Linked DNA regions of Azoarcus sp. KH32C. The protein of the gene in region 4 interacts with the protein of the main gene of each other region in a pairwise test. Links are inferred from orthologs where the notes say so. Each region holds a gene or a part of one and is shown on either strand. Other genes may lie near its edges. The genes, in order: AZKH_RS22700, recO, AZKH_RS08105 and ssb.

Region 1 (2,960 bases), 650 kb from region 4 along the record:
AAAGAGATTGACTGACGATGTCTTGTCAAGCAGAAAAACTTGCTTTGTCAGCTTGACTTATGCACACCGAGCAGTTCCGAGGGTGTCATGATGCACGGGAGTGGGGGTTATTCACCTAGATAAATAAGCCATTGAAAAAAAAGGAAAAAATTTTCGCCCATTGTTAAGGCAATGTGACAGAAAGCCTGTGCCCACGCTGGGTTTGGCACTTTTCACCCACCCTATCAACAAAGTTATCCACAGGAATTGTGGACAAGCAGCGGAAGGGTTTTGCGGCAAAGATTTAACCGAATTTCCCAGGTATCGGCTTAACAAACATCGCTAAGTTTCTGATACAAAACAGGTTCCAGTTAAACGTCGAAATCCCGGATGGCCATCGTTCGCGTCGCGCTCCCCGTTCCGTTGCCGCAACTCTTTGATTACACGTCACAAGACGTATGCGAAGAAGATGTCGGACGCTGCGTTCGGGTACCCTTCGGCAAGGGTGAAAAGAGTGGGGTGATCGTCGCCCTGCCGGCCGATTCGGATGTCGCCCCCGCACGCCTCAAAGCGGTGTGCCACATCCAGCGCGAAGTCGCGCCGCTGCCTGCGGACTGGTTGGAACTGGTCGGATTCGTCGCCCGCTACTACCACGCCCCGCCCGGCGAGGTCATCGCCTTGGCGCTGCCGCCGGGGCTGCGCCGGGCCGACGCGGTCAGCGACCGGGAAAGCGATCCGCTGCTCGACCTCACGCCGGAAGGCCATGCGGCGCTCGCCGAAACGCGCCGCGCGAGCCGCGCCTTGTCGCTGCTCGCACAGTTGCGCGATGCCGGCGTGATCCGCCGTAGCGTTGCGCGCGAACTGCCGGACGGTGGCGCCCTCGCGGACGCGCTGCGCCGCGGCTGGATCGAGCCGGTGCGCGCCGCGAGCCCGGCCACGCCGGCGGCGAACCAGCCCGAACTGACCGAAGGCCAGCGCGCGGCGGTCGATACCATTTCCGCCGAACCCGCCGGCTTCGTGTCCTGGCTGCTGCAGGGCGTCACCGGCAGCGGGAAGACCGAGGTCTATTTGCGCCTTGCCGCGCGGGCACTCGCGGCCGGACAGCAGGTGCTGATGCTGGTGCCCGAGATCGCGCTGACGCCGCAGCTCGAATCGCGCGTCGCGAACCGCTTTCCCGCCGCCTGCGTCGTGAGCCTGCACTCGGGGCTCGCCGAAGGGGCGCGTTCGCGCGGCTTCGTGCAGGCCCTCGAAGGGCGGGCGGACATCGTGCTCGGCACGCGGCTCTCGGTGTTCGCGCCGCTGCCGCGCCTCGGGTTGATCCTCGTCGACGAGGAGCACGACGCCTCGTACAAGCAGCAGGAAGGCGTGCGCTACTCGGCACGCGACGTCGCCGTGTGGCGGGCGAGGCAGCGCGGCGTACCGGTCGTGCTCGGCTCGGCGACGCCCTCGCTCGAAAGCTGGCATCACGCGCGCGCCGAGCGCTATCGCAGCCTGCGGCTCGATGCCCGCGCGGTCGCGAGCACGCTGCCCAAGGTCCGCCGCATCGACACGCGCCGCATGAAACTCGACGAGGGCCTGAGTCCGCAGTTGAAGACCGCGATCGGCGAACGCGTCGCCCGCGGCGAGCAGAGCCTCGTCTTCCTCAACCGCCGCGGCTACGCGCCGGTGCTGTCCTGCCCGTCCTGCGGCTGGGTGAGCCGCTGCCCGCACTGCTCAGCGAACCTCGTCGTGCATCTCGCGGACCGGCGTCTGCGCTGCCACCACTGCGGCTGCGATACCGAGGTGCCGCGCAGCTGCCCCGTTTGCGGCAACCAGGACATCCAGCCCTTCGGCCGCGGCACGCAGCGCATCGAGGCGCGGCTTGCCGAGCTCTTCCCGGACGCCCGCGTGCTGCGCGTCGACCGCGACTCCGCGCGTACCCGCAACCAGTGGGAGGAGATGCTCGCGCAGATCGCCAACGGCGAGGCGGACATCCTCGTCGGCACGCAGATGATGGCGAAGGGCCACGATTTCCCCAAGCTCACGCTGGTCGGTGTGATCGGTGCGGACGCTTCGCTCCATGCAGCGGACTTCCGCGCGCCCGAGCGCCTCTTCCAGCAGCTGATGCAGGTCGGCGGACGGGCAGGGCGGGCGCACCTGCCGGGCGAAGTGCTGATCCAGACCGAGTACCCGGAGCATCCGCTGTACCGCTGCCTCGTAAAGCACGATTTCGACGCCTTCGCGGCGAGCGCGCTCGACGAGCGCCGGGCCGCGGGCTTTCCGCCCTTCACCTACCAAGCGATGCTGCGCGCCGACGCACCGATGCTGCAGGACGCGATGGACTTCCTCGCCCACGCGCGCCGTCTCGCGCAGGACATGGCGCCGGCGGGCATCCGCGTGTTCGACGCGGTGCCGATGCGCCTGACGCGGCTCGCGCGGCGCGAGCGGGCGCAACTGCTCGTCGAGGCCGACGAACGTCCGCTGCTGCAGGGATTTCTCGGGCGCTGGATCGAGATCCTGCGCGCGCAACGCACCGGGCGCGAGCTGCGCTGGCAGCTGGACGTCGATCCGCTGGAGGTGTGAGCGCGAGCCTCAGCTGCCCGCGGGATGGCTCTCCAGCCACGCGGCGCGCTCGGCGAGCCGCTGCGCCTTGTCGGGCGCAAGCCCGGCTGCCGCGGCCATTGCGCGCAGCTTTGCGGGTTCGGGACGGTGCTCCAGCGTCGCGCGCCAGTAAGTCGCGACGCTGAGATCCGGGTTGGGGCGCTCGACGAGTTCGATCGCGTCGCCGGGCGCGATCGCGCCCCCTTCGCGGACGCGGTAGTACCAGCCGGTGATCCCCTCGTGCGCGACGAACAGCGATGCCCCTTCGGCGTCGAGCCGGTGGTCGATCTTCCAGCACGGGCTGCGCGGCTGGCTCAGCTGCAGCAGCGCGCTGCCGACGCGGAACACGTCGCCGATGCACACCGTCTCCTCGGTCCAGCCGCGGGTCGACAGGTTCTCGC
Region 2 (2,802 bases), 1.2 Mb from region 4 along the record:
TGAATCCGGACAATATTTCCCAAAGCGAAGGGTCGTCGAACGGTTTCCGGACTGGCTTCGTGGCGATCGTCGGGCGTCCGAACGTCGGAAAGTCGACGCTTCTTAATCGCCTGATCGGGCAAAAGATCAGCATCGTGTCACGCAAGGCGCAGACGACCCGGCATCGGGTGACGGGGATCCTGACGAACGACGACGCCCAGTTTGTGTTCGTCGACACGCCGGGATTTCAGACGAAACACCGCAACGCCTTGAATCGTTCGATGAACCGGACGGTATCGCAGGTACTGGGTGATGTCGACCTTGTGTTCTTCGTGATCGAGGCTGGGCGTTTTGGCGAGGATGATCGTAAGGTCGTCGATGTTCTGCCACAGGGGGCGAAAGTCGTCCTCGTCATCAACAAGGTGGACCGCCTGGTGGACAAGAGCGCCTTGCTGCCCTTTATTGCACGGATGAACGAGGTGTTCCCGTTTGCGGAGATCGTGCCACTGAGCGCGGAACGCGGCACGAACGTCGATGAGTTGCTGAAGGCGGTCACGCCCCTGCTGCCCGAGGGGCAACCGATGTATGGCGCCGATGAGGTCACTGATCGGAGCGAACGTTTTCTTGCTGCGGAATTTCTGCGAGAGAAGCTGTTTCGGCTCCTCGGCGACGAATTGCCTTACGGTATTGCGGTAGAAATCGAGAAATTCGAGACCGAAGGGAATTTGCGACGCATTTTCGCCGCCGTCGTGGTCGATCGTGCAAGTCACAAGGGGATCGTGATCGGCAAGGGCGGAGAGCAACTCAAGCGGATTGCGAGCGAGGCCCGGGTCGAACTTGAGCAACTGTTCGATGGAAAGGTGTTTCTCGAGGTGTGGGTCAAGGTCAAGAGTGGCTGGGCCGATGACGAGCGCGCCCTCAAGAGTCTCGGCTACGAATAATTTCCCGAACTGCGTGAGTTCGTGAGCCAGAAGCAGCGTGTCGAGGAGCAGCCCGGGTTCGTTCTCCATACGCACCCATGGCGGGAAACGAGCCTCATCGTGGAGGTTTTCTCGCGGGATTTCGGGCGCGTGGCTTTGGTGGCAAAAGGTGCGCGCCGCCCGCAATCGCCGTTGCGTGGCTTGCTGATGGCTTTTCAGCCCCTGCTGGTCAGCTGGACCGGCGGTGGAGAGGTCAAGACCCTGATGCGTGCCGAGTGGTGTGGCGGCCAGCCTCTTCTGACCGGGCGTGCGCTGATGTGCGGCTACTACCTCAACGAGCTGTTGTTTCGGCTTACCGCGCGGGAGGACGCCCATTCCTCACTGTTCCACGCGTATTCCGAAGCCATAGGGACATTGGCGCGTACCGATTTTCTCGCTCCCACCTTGCGGCGGTTCGAACTGGCTCTGCTGCGGGATTTGGGTTATGGCATCGAGTTGGAGAGCGACGGCGAGTCGGGAGAGGCCGTCGATGCGACGGGCGAGTACCTCTATATAATCGAGCGAGGCCCGGTCCGCTTCGAGGGCGAGGAAGGCGATCTGCCGACCCTGAGCGGACAGACTCTGCTGGATATGGCGCGTGCCGAATTTTCCCGGCCCGAGACGCTGGCGCAGAGCAAGGGTTTGCTGCGCATGCTGATCAATCATTATCTCGGCGGACAGACGCTGCAGTCGCGCCGGGTTCTCAAGGAGTTGCAGGAGCTGTGATCGAACTCGGCGTAAATATCGACCACGTCGCGACTTTGCGGCAGGCCCGTCGCACCTGGGAGCCTGACCCCGTATGGGCCGCCGTGGAGGCGCATCTCGGTGGCGCCGACGGCATCACGGTGCATCTGCGTGAGGACCGACGCCATATTCAGGACGACGACGTGCGGCGCTTGCGCGATCTCACTCAGGTCAAGCTGAACCTTGAGATGGCTGCCACCGATGAGATGGTTGGCATCGCTTGCGCGCTGAAGCCGGAGATGGCGATGCTCGTGCCAGAGGGGCGTCATGAAGTGACCACCGAAGGCGGGCTCGACGTCATTGCCCAAGAAGCTCGGCTAAAGGACGTCGTGAGCCGTTTGGCCGATGCGGGAATTGTCACCAGCGTTTTCATCGACGCGGAACTGGCACAGGTGGAAGCCGCTGCCCGGATTGGCGCGCGGGTCTGCGAGATCCATACGGGCCCTTATGCCCACGCCTTCCACGCCGCCGGGCGCGATTCCGAAAGCGCGGCGGTGTTGGCGGAGGTCGCCAAGGTCGCGCGCGCGGGAGAGACAATCCGCGGACTGGGTATGCGTTTCAATGCCGGTCATGCGCTCAATTATTACAACGTGCAGCCGATCGCGCGCTTGCCCGGAGTGCGGGAACTGCATATTGGACACTCGATCGTCAGTCGTTCCGTATTCAGTGGCCTGCGCGAGGCGGTGTGCGAAATGAAGCGCCTGATGCGCGAGGCCGCCGACCGCGGAGTCTGAAGGCCGCATGGTTTTCGGCATTGGTACCGATATCGTCCGGATCGGGCGCTTGCGCGAAGCGCTCGAACGTCATGGCGAACGGTTCGCGGCGAGGATTCTTGCCGAGGAAGAGTGGTCCGATTTCAAGGCGAGCCGGGATGCGGCGCGTTTTCTGGCGAAGCGTTTCGCTGCGAAGGAAGCCTTCGGCAAGGCGCTCGGGACGGGTGTTGCGGTGCCGGCGACGTTGCATGCTGTCGCAGTCGGGCATGATTCCTTGGGGAAGCCCATGTTCCGTTTCGGCTCGGAACTTGCCACCTACATGGCGCAGCGCCAGTTGAGCGCCCATTTGAGTCTGACGGATGAGGCCGATTACGTCGTGGCCTTTGCCCTGATAGAGAAAACATGAA
Region 3 (2,806 bases), 2.6 Mb from region 4 along the record:
AGGACACCAAACGCCGCGGCGCGCGCAAGATCGTTCTCCTCACAGGCAACAAGATCTCCGCCGGAATGGAAGAGGCCGTCAAGCGCGGACAGGCCATCGCTGAAGGCATGGCGCTCGCCAAGGACCTCGGCAACCTGCCGGGCAACATTTGCACGCCCACGCATCTCGCCGAAACGGCGCTGGAGCTCGGCAAGCAATACAAGCTGAAGGTCGAAGTGCTAGAACGCGAGGACATGGAGAAGCTTGGCATGGGCTCGCTGCTGTCCGTAGCGCGCGGCAGCCACGAACCGCCCAAGTTCGTCGTCCTGCACTACAAGGGCGGAAAGTCCAAGGACAAGCCGGTCGTCCTGGTTGGCAAGGGCATCACCTTCGACACCGGCGGCATCTCGCTGAAGCCCGGCGCCGAAATGGACGAGATGAAGTTCGACATGTGCGGCGCCGCGAGCGTGCTCGGCACCTTCAAGGCCATCGCGCGCATCGCGCTGCCGATCAACGTCGTCGGCATCGTTCCGACCACCGAGAACATGCCCGGCGGCGCAGCGACCAAACCGGGCGACGTGGTCACCTCGATGAGCGGGCAGACGATCGAGATCCTGAACACCGACGCCGAAGGGCGCCTGATCCTCTGCGACGCGCTCACCTACGCCGAACGCTTCAAGCCCGACTGCGTCATCGACATCGCGACCCTCACGGGCGCCTGCGTCGTTGCCCTGGGCAAGATTCCGAGCGGCCTTCTCGCCAACGACGACAACCTGGCGCGCGAACTCGTCGACTGCGGTACCGTGTCGGGCGACCGTGCCTGGCAAATGCCGCTGTGGGATGAATACCAGGAACTCCTCAAGAGCAACTTCGCGGACATGGCCAACATCGGCGGCCGCTATGCCGGCACGATCACGGCGGCCTGCTTCCTCGCCCGCTTCACCAAGGCCTACAAGTGGGCCCACCTGGATATCGCCGGTACCGCCTGGGTGTCGGGCGACGCGAAGGGTGCGACGGGCCGGCCCGTACCCCTGCTTACGGAATTCCTCATTGCCCGTAGCAAGGGCCCTCAAGCGTAGTCCGAACGGACCATTCCATGCCGCGCGTGCAGTTCTACCACAACGCCGAAAACCCGCTCGCACTGGCGTGCGAACTGGCCGAACGGGCCTTCGCGGGCGGGCGCAAGGTAGCGCTGCGCGTCCCCGACGGCACGGCGGCGCGGCAGCTCGACCAACTCCTGTGGAGCTTCCACCAGCTCGCGTTCGTCCCGCATGTGATGGCCGGCACGCCCCTCGCGCCCGAGACTCCCGTCATCATCGGTCGCGCGGATGCACCGGCGGAATGGCCGCACCACGAGATCCTGTTCAATCTGGCAGATGATGTTCCGCCGGGCATTGAGCAGTTCCGCATGCTGATCGAAATCATCGGCCAGGACGAAGCGCAGAAAGGACCGGCCAGAACCCGTTGGAAGCATTACAAGAACCTCGATCTGCCCCTCCAAGCATTCGACGCCGTGCGCCGGGAGGCACTATGAGCAACTGGTCGCGCCCCCGCGGCAACGAAACCGACGAAGAACTGAAGGCCGCAGACATGCTTCTCGACAAGGCCGATGCCCTCCTGCGGCGGCATCGGGGTATGGAACCGCAACACACGTCGCAACCCGAAGCAGACGTCTTCATCTCGCTCGAAGAGGATGACCTCCCGCTGCTCACCGAAGTCGTCGATCCGTCCGAACTGCCGGCTCCCGCCTCGGCTCAGACGTCCATTCAAGCTTCCGCTTCGGCTCCAGTTCCCACTCCTACCCCAACTCCGACGTCAGCCCCCGCTCCGGCGCCAGAGCCGCGCCCGGCGACGCCCCACGTCCAGCCCGTTTCCCAGCTTGCCGAGCAGCTGATCAGCCTGGACACCGAAATCGCCCGTGCCGTCGAATCCTGGTTCGCGGCCGAGCTGCCCCAGTTGCTGTCGCGCGAACTCGACAAGCTTTCCGCCCGTCTGCAGGAGGAAGCCCTCCGTCACCTGCGCGCAACCCTTCTTCCGACGCTGTCCGAGCACATCTCGCGCAGCCTCGAGAAAAACACCGACATCACCGACTGAGCCTTCCCTGCTCGGCGACGGACACGCCATCCCGGCCAAGGGATGAGCGTGCGCATCCGTTATAATCCGCCCTTTGCCCTCAAGCCCCTGAGCACACCATGGAACTGGCCAAGAGTTTTGAGCCGGCGGACATCGAAGCCCGCTGGTATCCGGAATGGGAATCGCGCGGTTACTTCGACGCCGGCCTCGACAAGTCGAACCCCGACGCCTTCTGCATCCTGCTGCCGCCGCCGAACGTCACCGGCACGTTGCACATGGGCCACGGCTTCAACCAGACCATCATGGACGCGCTCACGCGCTACCACCGCATGTTGGGCGTCAACACCCTGTGGCAACCGGGCACGGACCACGCCGGCATCGCCACGCAGATCGTCGTCGAACGCCAGCTCGACGCCAAGGGCATCTCCCGCCACGACCTCGGCCGCGAGAAGTTCCTCGAGAAGGTCTGGGAATGGAAGGAATACTCCGGCGGCACGATCACGCGCCAGATGCGTCGCATGGGCACCTCGCCCGACTGGAAGCGCGAACGCTTCACGATGGACGCCGGCCTGTCCAAGATCGTCACCGAAACCTTCGTCCGCCTCTACAACGAAGGCCTGATCTACCGCGGCAAGCGTCTCGTCAACTGGGATCCGAAGCTCGGCACCGCGGTCTCCGACCTCGAAGTCGTCTCCGAGGAAGAAGACGGCTTCCTGTGGCACATCACCTATCCCTTCAGCGAAGGCCCGATTGG
Region 4 (2,724 bases):
CGGACTCGTGCTGTTCGCATTGGGTAGCGTTGTCGCGGCGCTTGCGGCGAGCATCCAGATCGTCATCGTCGGCCGCGTGTTGCAGGGGGCGGGGGCGATTTCGGCGGCGGTGACGGCGCTGGCGGCGGATCTGACGCGGGATCAGCATCGTACCAAGGTGATGGCGATGATCGGGTCGAGCATCGGCCTGGTGTTTGCGTTGTCGATGGTGGCGGCACCAGTGCTGTATTCGCTGATCGGCATGGACGGGATCTTCTGGCTGACCGGCGCGCTGGCCTTGGCGGCGATCGGTGTCGTGCTGTATGTCGTGCCGGCGGCGCCGGCCTTGCCGCGCGCGAACGGCGGGCGCTTCGCGGATGTTCTGCGCGACGGGCAGTTGATGCGCCTGAACTTCGGTGTCTTCGTGCTGCACCTGATCCAGACCGCGATGTGGGTGCTGGTGCCCGCGGCGCTGGTGGCGGGGGGCGGGCTGCCGCTGCCCGAGCACTGGAAGGTCTATCTGCCGGCGGTGGTGCTGTCGTTCGCGTTGATGGTGCCGGCGGTGATCATCGCCGAGAAGGGCGGTCGAATGAAGACCATCTTCAGCACGGCCGTCGGACTGCTGGTAGTGGTGCAGGCCGGCCTGTATGCCTTCGGGCGCAGCCTGCCGGCGCTGGGCTTGTGGTTGACGTTGTTCTTCGTTGCGTTCAATGTGCTCGAAGCTATTCTTCCGTCATGGATTTCGCGCGTCGCGCCCCCGCATGCGAAGGGTACGGCGCTGGGCCTCTACAACACGCTGCAGTCCGTCGGGCTGTTCCTGGGGGGGGCGATGGGCGGCTGGATTGCTGAACACTATGGCAGTGGCGCCGTGAATTTTGCCTGTGGGCTGCTCGCCGTGATCTGGCTGCTGCTGGCGACATCGATGAATCCACCTGTGCGACGTGCCGTTGCGAGCGCGGCCGCGCGTTAATTTGAATTTGTATTCGAGGAGAAAGGGATGGCTTCCCTGAACAAAGTGATCCTGATCGGCAACCTGGGTCGGGACCCGGAAACGCGTTATGCGCCGAGCGGTGACGCGATCTGCAACGTGACGATCGCGACGACCGAGACCTGGAAGGACAAGGCGAGCGGCGAGCGCAAGGAAGCAACGGAGTGGCATCGCGTGGTGTTTTTCGGCCGCCTCGCGGAGATCGCGTCGCAATATCTGCGCAAGGGCAGCCAGGTGTACGTGGAAGGCCGCCTGCAGACGCGCAAGTGGCAGGACAAGGACGGCCAGGATCGTTACACGACGGAAATCCGTGCCGACGAGATGAAGATGCTGGGTTCGCGTTCGGGCGGCGATGCGCCGATGCGCCAGTCAGAGGGCGGCTATGACGCGCCGGCCCCGGCTCCGGCACGTCAAGCTCCGCAGGCCGCGCCCGCGCAGCGCGCGCCGAGCCAGCCGAGCAGCGGCGGCGGTTTCGGCGACTTCGACGACGATATCCCGTTTTAAGCGACGCCTCGTAGTACCCGGTTCGGTAAGACCCGGCAGCCCTTCGTGGTTGCCGGGTTTTTTCGTTTACGGGCGGCCCGGGCCGACGATTGCCCGCGCCTCGTGCGCCCGTGAGAAATTACCTAGTCCACGCGTGTAATTGGACGCTCTCGCCCCTCAGTCCGCAAAGCAGATACTGCATTCCACGTTGGCATACGCAATCGGCAACCGAATCGCGGCAGTTCCTGCAGACAGTGGAGAGGCGGACCCGATGAACTCCTCAACTTTATCCGATGCCGTGAATGAGCGGCCGGCCGGCTTCCGTCCGGAAGGCGAGCTCACGATCTACACCGTCGCGGAACAACATGGGCTGCTGATGAGGGCGCTGGACGCCGGCCCGGTCGTGCATCTGGATATGTCGGCGGTGAATGAGGTGGATACCGCGGGACTGCAGTTGCTGATCCTGGCGAGGCGCGAGGCCGCACAGCGCGGGATCGAACTGCGGGTCGCCGGGTGCAGCGATGTAGTGAAGGACGCGCTGGAGACGATGCAGCTTGCCAGCCTTCTGGATGACTGCGCCGCAGAGGGCGGAGTGTCTCGGAACTGACGCCTGGATCTGGACGCTCTGTGTCAATCCTTGAGGGGACCGAAGACGTGAATTTCGATCAGGCTCTGGACACCTTCATCGCCGAGGCGGATGAATTGTTGCGCGACATGGAGGAGGCGCTGCTGCGCCTCGAAAGCGCGCCTGCGGATGACGAGCTCATCCACGCGATGTTTCGCGCCGCGCACACGATCAAGGGCTCGGCCGGACTCTTCGGGCTGGAGCCGATCGTCGCATTCACGCATGTGCTGGAGCATGTGCTCGACAAGCTGCGGACCCGGGAGATCCAGGTCTGCGGCGACCTGATTGCGCTGCTGCTACCCTGCGGGGACCACATCGGCAAGCTCGTGGCGCACGTGCCGGCGATGGCGCTGGACGCGGAGACCCGGGCCTGCGGCGAGCGCCTGATCGCAAGACTGCGGGAGTTCCTGGGCAAGCCGGCGATCGCGGCGACGACGCTGCCCACCGAGTCGCGCGGGGGCGTTGAGGCTGCCGGCGGAGGCGCGTTGGAACGCGGTGATGGCGATGTCGTCGCGACCGACAACTGGCACATCTCCCTGCGCTTCGACCGCGATGTGCTGCGCAACGGCATGGATCCGCTGTCCTTCATCCGCTATCTGGCGACCGTCGGGGAGGTCGTGTCGATTACGACGCTGTCCGACGCGATGCC

What was found.
Region 1: the proteins of ssb (region 4) and AZKH_RS22700 interact in binary tests that used the Escherichia coli proteins (3 or more experiments, as listed by UniProt). The link is inferred for Azoarcus sp. KH32C from one-to-one orthologs.
Region 2: the proteins of ssb (region 4) and recO interact in binary tests that used the Escherichia coli proteins (3 or more experiments, as listed by UniProt). The link is inferred for Azoarcus sp. KH32C from one-to-one orthologs.
Region 3: the proteins of ssb (region 4) and AZKH_RS08105 interact in binary tests that used the Escherichia coli proteins (3 or more experiments, as listed by UniProt). The link is inferred for Azoarcus sp. KH32C from one-to-one orthologs.

The regions. Positions count from the first base shown.
Region 1 is NC_020516.1:5,045,814-5,048,773, reverse strand. Bases 8-2,955 are described here. They hold AZKH_RS22700 (primosomal protein N'), read left to right. Parts: upstream 8-369; coding sequence 370-2,541; downstream 2,542-2,955. Other genes in these bases: AZKH_RS22695 (MOSC domain-containing protein), read right to left, coding at 2,551-2,955. Outside these bases: more of AZKH_RS22695, read right to left, coding at 2,956-2,960.
Region 2 is NC_020516.1:3,194,013-3,196,814, reverse strand. What follows is about bases 13-2,802. They hold recO (DNA repair protein RecO), read left to right. Parts: upstream 13-941; coding sequence 942-1,664; downstream 1,665-2,802. Other genes in these bases: nagZ (beta-N-acetylhexosaminidase), read left to right, coding at 2,798-2,802; acpS (holo-ACP synthase), read left to right, coding at 2,424-2,801; AZKH_RS14010 (pyridoxine 5'-phosphate synthase), read left to right, coding at 1,661-2,416; era (GTPase Era), read left to right, coding at 13-920. Outside these bases: rnc (ribonuclease III), read left to right, coding at 1-3; more of era, read left to right, coding at 1-12. UniProt on the Escherichia coli protein: Involved in DNA repair and RecF pathway recombination.
Region 3 is NC_020516.1:1,834,246-1,837,051, reverse strand. The notes cover bases 1-2,794. They hold AZKH_RS08105 (DNA polymerase III subunit chi), read left to right. Parts: upstream 1-1,075; coding sequence 1,076-1,513; downstream 1,514-2,794. Other genes in these bases: AZKH_RS08095 (valine--tRNA ligase), read left to right, coding at 2,172-2,794; AZKH_RS08100 (hypothetical protein), read left to right, coding at 1,510-2,073; AZKH_RS08110 (leucyl aminopeptidase), read left to right, coding at 1-1,058. Also shown: more of AZKH_RS08095, read left to right, coding at 2,795-2,806. UniProt on the Escherichia coli protein: Part of the beta sliding clamp loading complex, which hydrolyzes ATP to load the beta clamp onto primed DNA to form the DNA replication pre-initiation complex.
Region 4 is NC_020516.1:4,400,756-4,403,479, reverse strand. The notes cover bases 12-2,723. They hold ssb (single-stranded DNA-binding protein), read left to right. Parts: upstream 12-976; coding sequence 977-1,471; downstream 1,472-2,723. Other genes in these bases: AZKH_RS19660 (chemotaxis protein CheA), read left to right, coding at 2,105-2,723; AZKH_RS19665 (lipid asymmetry maintenance protein MlaB), read left to right, coding at 1,722-2,057; AZKH_RS19675 (MFS transporter), read left to right, coding at 12-949. Outside these bases: more of AZKH_RS19675, read left to right, coding at 1-11; more of AZKH_RS19660, read left to right, coding at 2,724-2,724. UniProt on the Escherichia coli protein: Plays an important role in DNA replication, recombination and repair. Binds to ssDNA and to an array of partner proteins to recruit them to their sites of action during DNA metabolism. Acts as a sliding platform that migrates on DNA via reptation.